DNA from 4 places in the Microbulbifer echini genome. Region 2 is predicted to be linked to each of the others. Evidence: predicted binding sites of a transcription regulator. Region 2 holds the regulator's gene; each other region holds the start of a gene.
What was found. The regulator LexA, encoded in region 2, represses DNA repair genes until DNA is damaged. The targets are predictions, from matches to a motif close to ACTGTNTNTANANACAGT.

Region 1 (3,077 bases), on a different contig from region 2:
ATCAATGAGGCGACCGCAACTAACGCGATACTTCCGATCAGCACCGGTGCCAGCAGGTAGTCGAACCCCACAACATCCTGGCCGGCAAGAATGATGACTAATGGGTTGGCTCCGGCGGGTGGATGTACCGCGCGGAAGTACTGCATTTGCATGATGGATACACCGACTGCCAGTGACATCACCAGGATTGAATCACCGAAGCCGTAGAGCGCAACCAGACCCACCGTTGAAGTGATGAGGTGACCAGCAATGACATTGCGCGGTTGTGCCAGAGGTGAGGCCGGGGCGGCAAATAAGAGTACACATGTCGCACCGAAGGGTGCCATCAGCCAGGGGGTCCCGGTGAGATGGCCCAAAGCGCCAAGTAATAAAATACTGGTAAAACCGCCGATAAAGCCTCTTATCATTTGGATAAGTTTTGGTTTGGGTGGCAGTGCACCGCCGCCACGTAACTTCTTCATCGGTCACTTCCTTCGGGTCGCCAGGCGTATTTATGAGTAGTCGCACCAAGCAGTGTGTACAAATCTGTACATACTGCTTGGTGCTATGATACAGATCTGTACACATGGGCACAATCTCCTATCGCTATAGAGGCTCGCTGAGAAAAATTCGTGATGAATAAGAAAGAACAGATTCTGGATACGGCGGAAGCACTATTTAATACGCTTGGCTACACCGCCGTGGGGGTCGACCTGATCCGGGATAAGGCGAAAGTTTCCAAGACATCGATGTATCGACATTTTGGCTCGAAAAATAAGTTAATTGAGGCGGTACTGATCCGGCGGCACCAATGTTTAGAGGCGGAGTTAACCGCTGTGATATCGGCAGCAGCAAACCCGGATAAACGGCTGGAGGCAATACTGGATTGGCATTTTTCCTGGTTTAGGGCCGCCGACTTCAAAGGCTGTATGTTCATGCATGCCCTGGCTGAATTTCGGGGGCACGATGAAATCCTGGTACAACAGGCGATGGTGCATAAGGCTTGGCTGAAGTCGCTGCTGCACTCAATTTTCGAGCCGGGTGAGCCGGGGGTAGAGGCTAAGACAGAAGTTATTTTGACCTTCTTGGAAGGTATGACAGTGAGGGCGGAGTTTGGCGAGGTAACCGGATGCGAAGAGGTTTATCGCCTGGGGGCCAGAGCACTGGCCGCGAAAAGCTTCTCTGCTAACAAGGCGAGGGCCGTGACGGAGGGGAAGACGGATAGCTTTAATTAAACTGTCGGCCAGCAATCTTTGAGCATCCTGCTTACCCTCTCCCTTGACGCCCTGCTTCCACCTTGGGACACTCCCGCCACTATATAAACATACAGATATTTGGAGAGTTGCCACTTGACCCGCATCCTGGGGATTGACCCCGGCTCGCGCAAGACGGGCTATGGAATTATTGATGTAGAGCGGGGTAAAGCGCGCTATGTGGCCAGTGGTGTGATTCGTATCCCCGAGGGGCCCCTACCGGAGCGCCTGAAATTGATTTTCGATGCGGTAAGCCAGATTGCCCAGCAATACCAGCCGGCGCAGATGGCAATTGAAAACGTATTTATGTCGAAGAGTGCGGGCTCCGCCTTGAAGTTGGGACAGGCGCGCGGTGCGGCCATTGTGGCCGGGGCCAATAGTGGCCTCGCTGTAGCTGAGTACGAGGCCCGCAAGGTCAAACAGGCGGTGGTGGGCAGCGGCGCTGCCGACAAACTACAGGTACAGCATATGGTCAAGACCTTGCTGTCTCTGCCGGGCACACCTCAGGAGGATGCTGCCGATGCCCTCGCTGTGGCGCTGTGCCATATGCACACGGAGCAGACCCTGGTCTTTACCGCGGGCGGTGCGCGCAGTCGCTTCCGCCGTGGCCGCCTCAGCGTATAGCGCACGCTTAAAAAGTTAGCCCCTCACACGGGCAGCGATAGACAAACCTGGAACAACACATGATTGGAAGACTGAGTGGCACTTTGGCTGCGGTACAGCCCCCTTTATTGCTGATAGATGTGCAGGGGGTAGGCTACGAAGTACTCGCGCCCATGACCACGATTTTTGAGTTGCCCGCCCTGGGCCAGCCTGTGCAGCTGCACACGCACCTGGCGGTTTCCGAAACCGCCCAGCAGCTCTATGGCTTTGTTCGCGACTCTGACCGCAAACTGTTTCGCACCTTGATCAAAGTTAGTGGTGTGGGGCCAAAAATGGCGCTAGCTATTTTATCCGGCCTCGACGGCGCCGCTTTGGCGCGTTGCGTGGCCGAGGATAATGTGGCGGCCCTGGTAAAAGTACCCGGTGTCGGCAAGAAAACCGCAGAGCGTCTGATTGTCGAGTTGCGCGATAAGTTGACCCCGGATTTTGGCGACGTCAACGATATCCCGCTGATGGCCGCGGCCGCGGTACCCAAGGTGGACCATACCGGTGAGGCGGAGAGCGCCTTGGTGGCTCTGGGCTATAAGCCTACCGAGGCCAGTAAAATGGTGGCCCGCGCCGGCAAGGAGCAGGCTGATGCCGATAGTGCAACCCTGATTCGCCTGGCCCTGAAAGGCATGGCACCCGCCTAAATCGAGTGCCCTGGAGTAGTTGTGATGATTGAAGCCGATCGTTTGGTGGCCCCAGAACCCGCCGGGCCCTCTGGGCAGGAAGAGCAGTACGACCGCGCCGTGCGCCCCAAAAGTCTGGCTGATTATGTGGGCCAGCCGGTGGTGCGCGAGCAGATGGAAATCTTTATCCAGGCCGCCAAACTGCGCAAAGAGGCCCTGGACCATACCCTGGTATTCGGCCCACCAGGCTTGGGCAAAACCACTCTGGCAAATATTATTGCCGCGGAGATGGGGGTGGCGATTAAGACCACCTCGGGGCCTGTGCTGGAGAAGGCCGGTGATCTGGCTGCATTGATGACCAACCTGGAACCGGGGGATGTGCTGTTTATCGATGAAATTCATCGCCTCAGCCCCCATGTGGAGGAGGTCCTGTATCCGGCCATGGAGGACTACCAGCTGGATATCATGATCGGCGAAGGGCCGGCGGCGCGCTCGATCAAGTTGGACTTACCGCCTTTTACCTTGGTCGGTGCCACAACCAGGGCTGGGCTGCTGACTTCCCCCCTGCGCG
Region 2 (3,077 bases):
AAATGAGTAACCCCTACACTGGACTCGTCACTTCTGCTCTTCGCAAGAGTCAATTGCTCTCCACGAGCCACTATGATTCCCCTCTTCATCGCCTGGCGCTTGAAGAGGGGGCACTGCTGCAGTTATGGAAAGCCTACCGGGCTTTCCTGGCAGAGCTTTCCCAGCAGTTGCAGTTAGGTTTTGAGACGGAATCCCTGCAGGTTATCGACGATAGCCTGCAAAGCCAGGGTAGGGCCAGTAGCGAGGTGAGGGAATTACAGTTACTGCTCTCAGAGCCCGAGAGCTGGTTGAGTGCGATGCTGTGCGCATGGAAACAACTTCTGCAGCTTTCTCTGGCCGAAGAAGTACAAGGACAGGAAAATCTAATCCCCACCCACAATATTGCGGGCCCTAGGCCAGTTACTCTATCCCTTGAAGTGCTTCTTGAATGGCATGCCTCTTTGAGTGAACTGGTACGCAGGCAGCGTACTAACCTTGAAGAGTGCTGAGGTCACACAGCACACTTCCTCTATCTGTTTGCGTCCACTGAAACTTCTAAATTGCCTGTGGTACACTGGGCGCAAACTGATGTGCGGTGAAGGGAAAGCAAATGTCCTCCGAAACTTTTGAGATTATTGAGCTGGCCAATGGCGAGGTGGCATTGCGCCGTGCCGGCCACGAGGAGGACCCTCTGGTGAGCATTCAATTCTCGGCGGAGAGTCTACAGTTTCTGCGAAAGCATAAAGTGGCAGTCGCTCGGGCAATGCTAGAAGCCGGTATTGAAGCTGTGCAAAATCTAGAAGACCTGGAGCCGGGCTACTTCGAGGAGGAGGAATCGATGCCGGTGAATCATACGATTCACTGATCAGAGTATCGGTTAAAACTATTCAACAGCGGCTATAAGCCGCTGTTGTTGTTTTTGGGGGATAGTTTTGGTGTGAGTTCGCAGGCTTTAAGAGGGCACTTAAGGGGTTTGGCGAATAACGCCAACGGCCAGGCCTTCAATGATAAAGTTCTTATCCCGCATATCTACCTGGATGGTCTCAAAATCTTCATTTTCCGGTAGGAGTTGCACCGTTGCCTGATTGCCCTTGCGGCGGAAGCGTTTTACGGTCACCTCCTCGTCAATCCGTGCAACCACAATCTGCCCGTTCCTAACTTGCTCTGTTTTCTGCACGGCAAGGAGGTCGCCATCGAGAATGCCGGCATTGCGCATGCTCATGCCGTGCACTCGTAGTAAGTAGTCAGCCGGCGGGTGAAAAAAGCTGGAGGGTAGATCGCAATAATCTTCGATGTGCTCTGTCGCAAGGATGGGGTGACCTGCGGCGACACGTCCGATAATCGGCAGCCCCGACTGGTGATCTGGAATCCGAATACCCCGCGAAGCGCCGGCAACCATTTCAATGGCTCCTTTCCGCGCCAGTGCTTTAAGGTGTTCCTCAGCCGCATTTGGTGAACGGAAGCCCAGTTCTTGGGCAATCTCCGCGCGAGTAGGGGGATAACCCGTATCATCCAGGTAGGCTTTAATCAGCTCTAATACTTGAGTCTGTCGTGCGGTGAGATTGGTCATAGAATTACCTAGCGTTTCTGTATTTTTATACAGGTGCTGGGATTATATACAGATTTGGGGCTCGCGCAATCCTATCACCGGTTCCTGTATGAGCTGCTACAGTGTTTATGAAAACAAGGAATGAAAGAAAAAGTTGAAAGAGCTGACAGCGAGGGAAAGTGATAATGCTGGATGCCAAGGTGGCCGAAGCTTGGAGAGTTCTTCGTATACAGTCTGAATTAGTGGATGGCATTGAGCGTTTAATCGCATTTAGAGGGGCGGTAACGGTATTTGGCAGTGCGCGTTTCTCCGAGCAAAGCCAGGAATATCAACAAGGGGTTAAGCTGGGGAAACTGCTAGCTGCGGAGGGGATACCCGTAATTACTGGTGGCGGGCCAGGCCTGATGGAGGCGTGTAACCGAGGTGCTTTCGATCAACCTGGTGCTTCAATTGGTTTGAATATTGAACTGCCTTTTGAGCAGGTGGCCAATCCCTATCAAGATGTTAATTTACATTTTCGATATTTCTTTGTGCGCAAGTTTTTATTTGTGAAGCAGGCGCTGGGCTTTGTGGGGTTGCCAGGGGGCTTCGGTACACTGGATGAATTATTTGAGGCGCTCACATTAGTACAGACTAGAAAGGTGCAGCACTTTCCAATTGTTTTAGTTGGAAAACGGTATTGGAGTGGTCTGTATGACTGGCTTGTAGATACGGTGCTAGAGCGAAATTGTATTGATGAGAGAGACCTGCACTTGTTCCAGGTGGTCGACACAGTGGAAGAGGCCGCCGATTTAATTTTGCAGCACATGCGTGGTCCAGGCTAAGCCGTTGGCCTGGGTTTTCAAGGCGCTCAGAGTCTAACTCCGCACAGGAAAACACAGCTTATCGGTGTAGTGATATACATCCCTATTCGGCGGATCAAACAGTGAGTCGGGCGGTTCATCGTTTTGATTAATGACTTCTGGCGATCTCTCGCTATGACTTAACGCGTCGTTCCCTGCGCTCCCCCAAAGAAAGCCTCAGCGCCATTCGTACTAGTTTGCCTATGTTGGGAAAGCGGTGTGCTCAGGCTGGTGGCGTTAAGCGTTCAGGTTATTCCCTCTATTTTCAACATCTCAACCGATTGCTTCCAAGGTAAAGGGAGTCTGTTTGGTGTGATATGCCGCCAGACTGGCGGCGGAATATGCTACTCTGGCCAGAGTTAAACAGCTGTTTTAAATGGTGGTTTGATACCTATGAGCCAGACCGATACTGTTAGCCGCATCTTGGACGCGGCAGAGGTTCTGTTCGCTGAACGAGGTTTTACCGAGACATCCCTGAGAACAATCACAAGTACAGCCGGTGTCAATTTGGCGGCAGTAAACTACCATTTTGGCTCCAAAAAGGAGCTGATACAGGCGGTTTTTGAACGCTTCCTGACCCCCTTTACCGGCGCATTGGAGGCGGAGCTTGACCGGCGTATTGCCTCAGGTCAGCCCCTAAGGGTCGAGGGCTTGCTGGAGAGCCTATACCGAGTGGGTCTGGGCGGCCTGCGTGCGCGAGGCCTCGA
Region 3 (3,077 bases), on a different contig from region 2:
GCGCCCAAGGTTATAAGAGGAGCTCAGGGTACTCTGCCGAGCATCTCTTCCGCATGGGCCAGGGATTGAGGGCTGGGTTGCCCGCCGAGCATGCGTGCGATCTCCTCGCGTCGCTCGCCGTTTTTTAGCTCGCGTAAGGCGACCCATGCTTGCTCCCCGTCGCTGTGCTTTTCCACCAGATATTGCCGGTGAGCGCGGGCGGCCACTTGTGCCAGGTGGGTGACACAGATGACCTGGCCGCAGCGGCCGTTGCGGGTCTCGCCCAGTTGGCGCAGTAAACGGCCGACGACATCGCCGGTGGCGCCGCCAATTCCCACATCCACCTCATCGAATACCAGGGTGGGGGTGCGGGAGGTCTGTGCCGTCACGACCTGGATGGCGAGGCTCACCCGCGACAGCTCACCACCGGAGGCAATTTTGCCCAGCGGGCGCGGCGGTTGGCCGGGGTTGGTTGAAATTAGAATTTCGGCTTCTTCCAGACCGTGACTGCAGGGTTTATCCAGCGCCTGCAGGGCCAGCGCCACCCTGGCATGGGGCATAGCCAAATCCCCCAATTGTTGGTTGACCGCCTCGGCTAAGGATTCTGCGGCCCGCAGCCTGAGCTGGCTCAGTTTGCCGGCGGTAGTGCGGAATTGCTGTTCCAGTTTTGTGCAGGTGCTGGCGAGGCGTTCTAAGGCATCTTCCGTGCCGATGTCGTCGAGTTCCTCCTGCAACTGCCGCTGCAAAGCGGGTAACTCAGAGGGCTTTACACGGTGCTTGCGCGCGGCCTGGTAGATGGCGCTGAGGCGGTCTTCCACTTCGGACAGGCGCTCCGGGTCCATCTCGAAGCGGTCAATATGACGCGACAGGCTACTGGCGGCTTCATCGATCTGGATGCGCGCGCTGTCGAGCATTTGCGTCACTTCCACCAATGCGGGTGCTTGTTCTGGCATGGCGGAAAGCAGTTGCAGTGCCCGGTGCAGCTGCTCGGCGATATCCCCCTCTCCGCCGGATAGCAGGGCGGCCAGCTGGTAGCTGCCACTGAGGATATCTCCGGCATTGGCCAGCTGGCGCTGCTCGCTCTCCAGCGTTTCAATCTCTCCCTCGCTCATCTCCAGCTGTTCCAGCTCACGCAGCTGGTACTGCAGCAGGTGGCGGCGCGCCTCGGCCTCTTCGGCACTGCTGGCCAACGTGCGGTAGCGGCGGTACTGGTCCTGCCAGGTTTTAAAGCGGCTGCGGGTCTCGGCGGCCAGATCCTGAGCCTGGGCGAACTCGTCCAATAGGCGGCGGTGGGTTTCCTTTTTCAGCAGCGATTGGTGTTCGTGCTGGCTGTGGATATCGATCAGCTGTTCGCCCAGGGCGCGCAGCTGCAGTAGGGTCACCGGCTGGCCGTTGATGTAAGCGCGCGAGCGCCCATCAGAGCCGATAGTGCGGCGAAGAATGACTTCCTGGCCGATATCTAATTCCTGAGATTCAAGCCATGCGGTGGCGCTGGGGTGATCGGAGATATCGAAAGTGGCACTGATATCGGCGCGTTGGGCGCCAGCGCGCACCAGTTCGGCGCTGCCGCGGCCGCCCAAAGCGAGCCCCAGTGCATCGAGGGTGATGGACTTGCCCGCGCCGGTTTCGCCGGTGAGGGTGCTAGTTCCGGGGCCGAACTCCAACTCCAGTTGGTCCACCAGGGTGAATTGGCTGATAGACAGATGCAGCAACATAGTTATCGCTTTTATGTCCTTGTTTTGTCGACAGGCACCTCGGCCTTTGGTAGTGGTTATTTATACAGTATCTGTTCCCGGTTAGCTATAGGGCCGGGGCCACATTACCCTGCCGGAATGCGCGGACGCTAAAAACCACTTGAACTGTGCGGAGATGGCCCCATATAGCCCCAGAGCCCGCGGGGCGGGCCCAACTCATTACTGACAGAGTCGACGCGACGGAGAAAGCAGTGGCCAGAGAGCGCAGCGAAGAAGATCAGATCAAAGAGGGGGTGCAGCCGGAATCACTGGCTGATGAACACCTGACAGCGACGGACGAGGCGGTTTCCGCGGAGATTGAAGATCCCTCCGCAGCCGAGCGCGAGCAGGCTGAAGAAGCCCTGCACGAAGAGGCGGAGAGTGCCGATACCCTGCACGATGAAATCATCAAACTGCAGGAGCAGTTGACGGTGCAGAAGGATATCGCCCTGCGTGCCCAGGCCGAGGAGCAAAACGCCCGTCGCCGTGCGCAGCAGGATGTGGAGCGCGCGCGCAAGTTTGCGGTAGAGAAACTGCTGCAGGATTTGTTGCCGGTTGTAGACAACCTGGAGCGCGCCCTCGCCACCATCGATCCCGCAGATGAAGGCAACAAAGCATTGGTGGAAGGTATCGAGCTAACCCACAAATCTTTCGTCGATACTCTGACGAAAAATTCCGTGGAAATTGTCGATCCGGCCGGTGAGCCCTTCGACCCCGAGCTACACCAGGCTATGACCCAGGTGCCCAGTGGGGAGGTGGAACCGAATACGGTGATGGAAGTGTTTCAAAAAGGGTATCGCCTTAACGGTCGCCTGGTGCGTCCGGCCATGGTGGTGGTCAGCAAAGCGCCGTAACGGCAGGTGTGCAAAGCGGCCTTGAATTTCATCGGCCGGCACCAATATAGCTGACATCAGGAATTATTCGCGCGCAGTAAACAGAGAAGAGCTGGCCGCGCGCACCAAATGAGGATTTTACAGATGGGAAAAATTATCGGCATCGACCTGGGTACCACCAACAGTTGTGTGGCGGTCCTGGATGGTGACAAAGCGCGTGTAATCGAGAACGCCGAAGGCGATCGTACTACACCTTCTATTGTTGCCTTCACTGACGACAACGAAATCCTGGTGGGCCAGTCCGCCAAGCGTCAGGCGGTGACCAATCCCCAGAATACTCTGTTTGCGGTAAAACGCCTGATTGGCCGTAAATTCAAGGATGACGTTGTTCAGAAAGATATCAAAATGGTGCCTTATACCATTACTGAAGCTGACAACGGTGATGCCTGGGTAGAAGTGAAGGGCGATAAAAAAGCGCCGCCGCAGGTATCCGCTGAAGTCCTGAAGAAAATGAAAAAGACCGCGGAAGATT
Region 4 (3,077 bases), on a different contig from region 2:
CGCCGAAATTGTCTTGCCAGACTTGTGTTTTTGCTGTGGTTGATAGGGGCGCGCAGGCCGTGACAATAGTGAATAGCATCACTGATTTCTTAAGATGCATAGTTTTCTTTCTTGGTTGATTTTAATAAAAAATGCCATTTTAAGGGAGTTCTATTTTTTATTCGGTATTGTGTTGTTGTGGGTTTCGTGGATTCGGTAGGGCCGTTTTTTTAAATCGAAAATTGCATTTTTTAGTACCAATCAAAGCCTAACAAATACGTGGTTGTATTGGGGCGACAGCGCAACCCCTTTGTCGTACAGTCGGTCCTGCTTGTGGTATAGGGGCGGAGAGGCTATTTCCAGTGAGTCATGAGTAAACTGATTTATGGAGAGCTAAAGGGGGTGAGGTAGAGAGATAAATGACAATATTGGTTTTCGATATGGTGTATGGCTCGGGAAAAATTAATTATTTGGGCGTGGTGGAAGGTCGCATATTGAAGCGAATAAAATGAACTTGCTTCGCAAGGGTTTTCTTATTTTGAACTCTGGAAAAATAGAAATGATCAGCTAGGCTCAGCTTTGGTATTTAGGCTGGGATTGGTGTGGTTGGACAGCAAGTAAAAAATACCTTTCCCCTAGGTGCCTTCTGGAAGCATGCTTGCGATCTTTCTGGGGGGGCATAGGGTCCCACGAGAAGGTGAAAGGGGCTTTCTCTGTTCGTCTTTTCAGCTTGGGGTCGGATAGAGGGCTGAGCAGGTGTAAATGTTGTGTCATCGCCGCGTATCCAAATACTATTCTCCCTGGGGGAGGGGCTCGTTCGATCGACTTTAAAAAAAGGGGCCGTGTCCGAGCAGCCCTGGTGGAGGCTGGCCCAGAGAGATAACTGGTGGGGAGAGAAAATGTTTGATCATGGCGAGATATCTACATTGGCGCAGCGGCTTGGTGATGAGTTGGGAAAGCGCGCTTGGTTTGTGACTTCGGCAGAATCCTGCACCGGCGGAGCAATTGCCGCGGCAATCACTTCCATCCCCGGTGCGTCCAATTGGTTTGATGGCTCTATTGTCAGTTATGCCGATCGCATCAAACACAGCGTATTGGGGGTGGATGCGAAAGACCTGAAGCTTTTTGGTGCGGTCAGTGAGCCGGTGGCTCGTCAGATGGCCTGTGGGGTGTTGGCCATGATGGATGCCAATCTGTCTGTTGCGGTAAGTGGTATCGCCGGCCCTGATGGCGGCAGCGAGGAGAAGCCGGTCGGCACCGTGTGGATAGCTTGGGCCCATGCGGAGGGGCAGGAGCCGGTCCAGATCGATGCTCAATGTTTCCACTTTCAGGGGGAGCGCACCTCGGTACAGGCGCAAACAGTGATGGAAGCGATCAAGGGTATGCTAGCAATTCTGGACGAGCATCCCGTCTAAGACCGTCTGCCCGGTCAGCTTGTGCTTGTGGGGGTGGGATTGCGCTGGGCAGAGGTCGGCGAAATTCTACTGGGTTGATTGGTACTGGTCGTGCCGGAATTACTGGTTGCCTATACAGTAATCCTTCGATAAGCTTGCCACCACTCAACACAGCTCAGAAATACGGGAATGGTCATGGATTCCAATAAAGACAAGGCTTTGAAGGCGGCGCTGTCGCAGATCGAGCGCCAGTTTGGCAAGGGCACAGTGATGCGTATGGGGGATAAGGAGCGCGTGCGTATCCCCTCGATCTCTACCGGTTCCCTCGGCCTGGATGTTGCCCTCGGCATCGGCGGTCTGCCACGCGGCCGTATTGTCGAGATCTACGGTCCGGAATCCTCAGGTAAAACGACCCTGACCCTGCAAGTGATCGCCGAGGCTCAGCGCAAAGGTGGCACCTGCGCTTTCGTGGATGCGGAACACGCCTTAGACCCTATCTATGCCGAGAAACTGGGCGTGAATGTGGATGAGCTGATTGTTTCCCAGCCGGACACCGGTGAGCAGGCCCTGGAAGTGGCGGATATGCTGGTGCGCTCTGGCGCTGTAGATGTATTAGTGGTGGATTCTGTGGCGGCCCTGACCCCGCGCGCTGAGATCGAAGGAGAGATGGGAGATTCCCACGTTGGCTTGCAGGCCCGCCTTATGTCCCAGGCTCTGCGCAAGCTGACCGGTAACATTAAGAACACCAACACGCTGGCGATCTTTATCAACCAGATCCGTATGAAGATCGGTGTGATGTTTGGCTCTCCGGAGACTACCACCGGTGGTAATGCCCTTAAGTTCTACTCCTCTGTGCGCCTGGATATCCGCCGTATCGGTGCTGTAAAGGATGGCGACGAGACGGTGGGTAACGAGACCCGCGTTAAAGTCGTAAAGAACAAAGTGGCCCCCCCATTTAAGCAGGCCGAGTTTCAGATCATGTACGGCGAAGGTATCAATGTGATCGGCGAGATCGTCGATTATGGTGTGAAGATGGGCTTGGTTGATAAAGCTGGTGCCTGGTACAGCTACAAAGGCGACAAAATTGGCCAGGGCAAGGCCAATGCTACCAAGTTTCTACGAGAGAACCCGGATCTCCGCAATGAGATTGAAGGGCAGTTGCGCGAGCAACTACTGGGTGACCTCACTCCAGCCAGCCCGGAAGTGGCTGTGGAACTGCCGGAAGAGTAAGTGTCTTTTTCCAGGGCGGAGTCCTCCGCCGATCCGGCTCAAGCGCTCTTCGGTGCGGCGCTTGAGTTACTTACCCGCCGCGAACACTCCCAACTCGAACTGAGGCGGAAGCTGGCGGGTAAGTTCTCCGATGCCGATTTCGAAGCGCTGTTCGAGCGCCTGCAAGATCTCAACTACCAGTCCGACCAGCGTTTTGCGGAAGTCTTTGCGCGCTCTCGTGTCCTGCGTGGTCAGGGACCGGTGCGTATTCGCCAGGAACTGCAGCAACGAGGGATTACCAGTGAGCTTCTATCTCACACCCTTGAGAGGCTAGAGGTTGACTGGTTTGCCTTGGCGCAGGAGCAATTGCAGCGCAAATATCACTCGCCAATCAATATGGCACTGCCGCGGGATCAGCAGGCAAAAGAGCGCGCACGTCGCCAGCGCTATTTGGCCTATCGCGGTTTCCCCTCCGATGCCATCCGTTGGGCTCTG

Region 1: ruvC (crossover junction endodeoxyribonuclease RuvC) is a predicted target of LexA. The motif match lies at 1,293-1,310, and genes of this name have one in related genera.
Region 3: recN (DNA repair protein RecN) is a predicted target of LexA. The motif match lies at 1,746-1,763, and genes of this name have one in related genera.
Region 4: recA (recombinase RecA) is a predicted target of LexA. The motif match lies at 1,496-1,513, and genes of this name have one in related genera.

The regions. Positions count from the first base shown of each region.
Region 1 is NZ_JBGMEL010000005.1:125,062-128,138, reverse strand. Features, by position in the region: gene ACCI51_RS06815 (HPP family protein) at 1-461, opposite strand, end outside; gene ACCI51_RS06810 (TetR/AcrR family transcriptional regulator) at 615-1,214, shown strand; gene ruvC (crossover junction endodeoxyribonuclease RuvC) at 1,329-1,856, shown strand; gene ruvA (Holliday junction branch migration protein RuvA) at 1,916-2,527, shown strand; gene ruvB (Holliday junction branch migration DNA helicase RuvB) at 2,552-3,077, shown strand, end outside.
Region 2 is NZ_JBGMEL010000019.1:57,885-60,961, forward strand. Features, by position in the region: gene topA (type I DNA topoisomerase) at 1-2, shown strand, start outside; gene ACCI51_RS16520 (DUF6586 family protein) at 3-488, shown strand; gene ACCI51_RS16525 (hypothetical protein) at 590-844, shown strand; gene lexA (transcriptional repressor LexA) at 944-1,549, opposite strand; gene ACCI51_RS16535 (LOG family protein) at 1,714-2,352, shown strand; gene ACCI51_RS16540 (TetR/AcrR family transcriptional regulator) at 2,764-3,077, shown strand, end outside.
Region 3 is NZ_JBGMEL010000001.1:222,525-225,601, reverse strand. Features, by position in the region: gene recN (DNA repair protein RecN) at 24-1,694, opposite strand; gene grpE (nucleotide exchange factor GrpE) at 1,925-2,566, shown strand; gene dnaK (molecular chaperone DnaK) at 2,690-3,077, shown strand, end outside.
Region 4 is NZ_JBGMEL010000031.1:8,768-11,844, forward strand. Features, by position in the region: gene ACCI51_RS18745 (glycoside hydrolase family 16 protein) at 1-100, opposite strand, end outside; gene ACCI51_RS18750 (CinA family protein) at 747-1,394, shown strand; gene recA (recombinase RecA) at 1,569-2,603, shown strand; gene ACCI51_RS18760 (regulatory protein RecX) at 2,604-3,077, shown strand, end outside.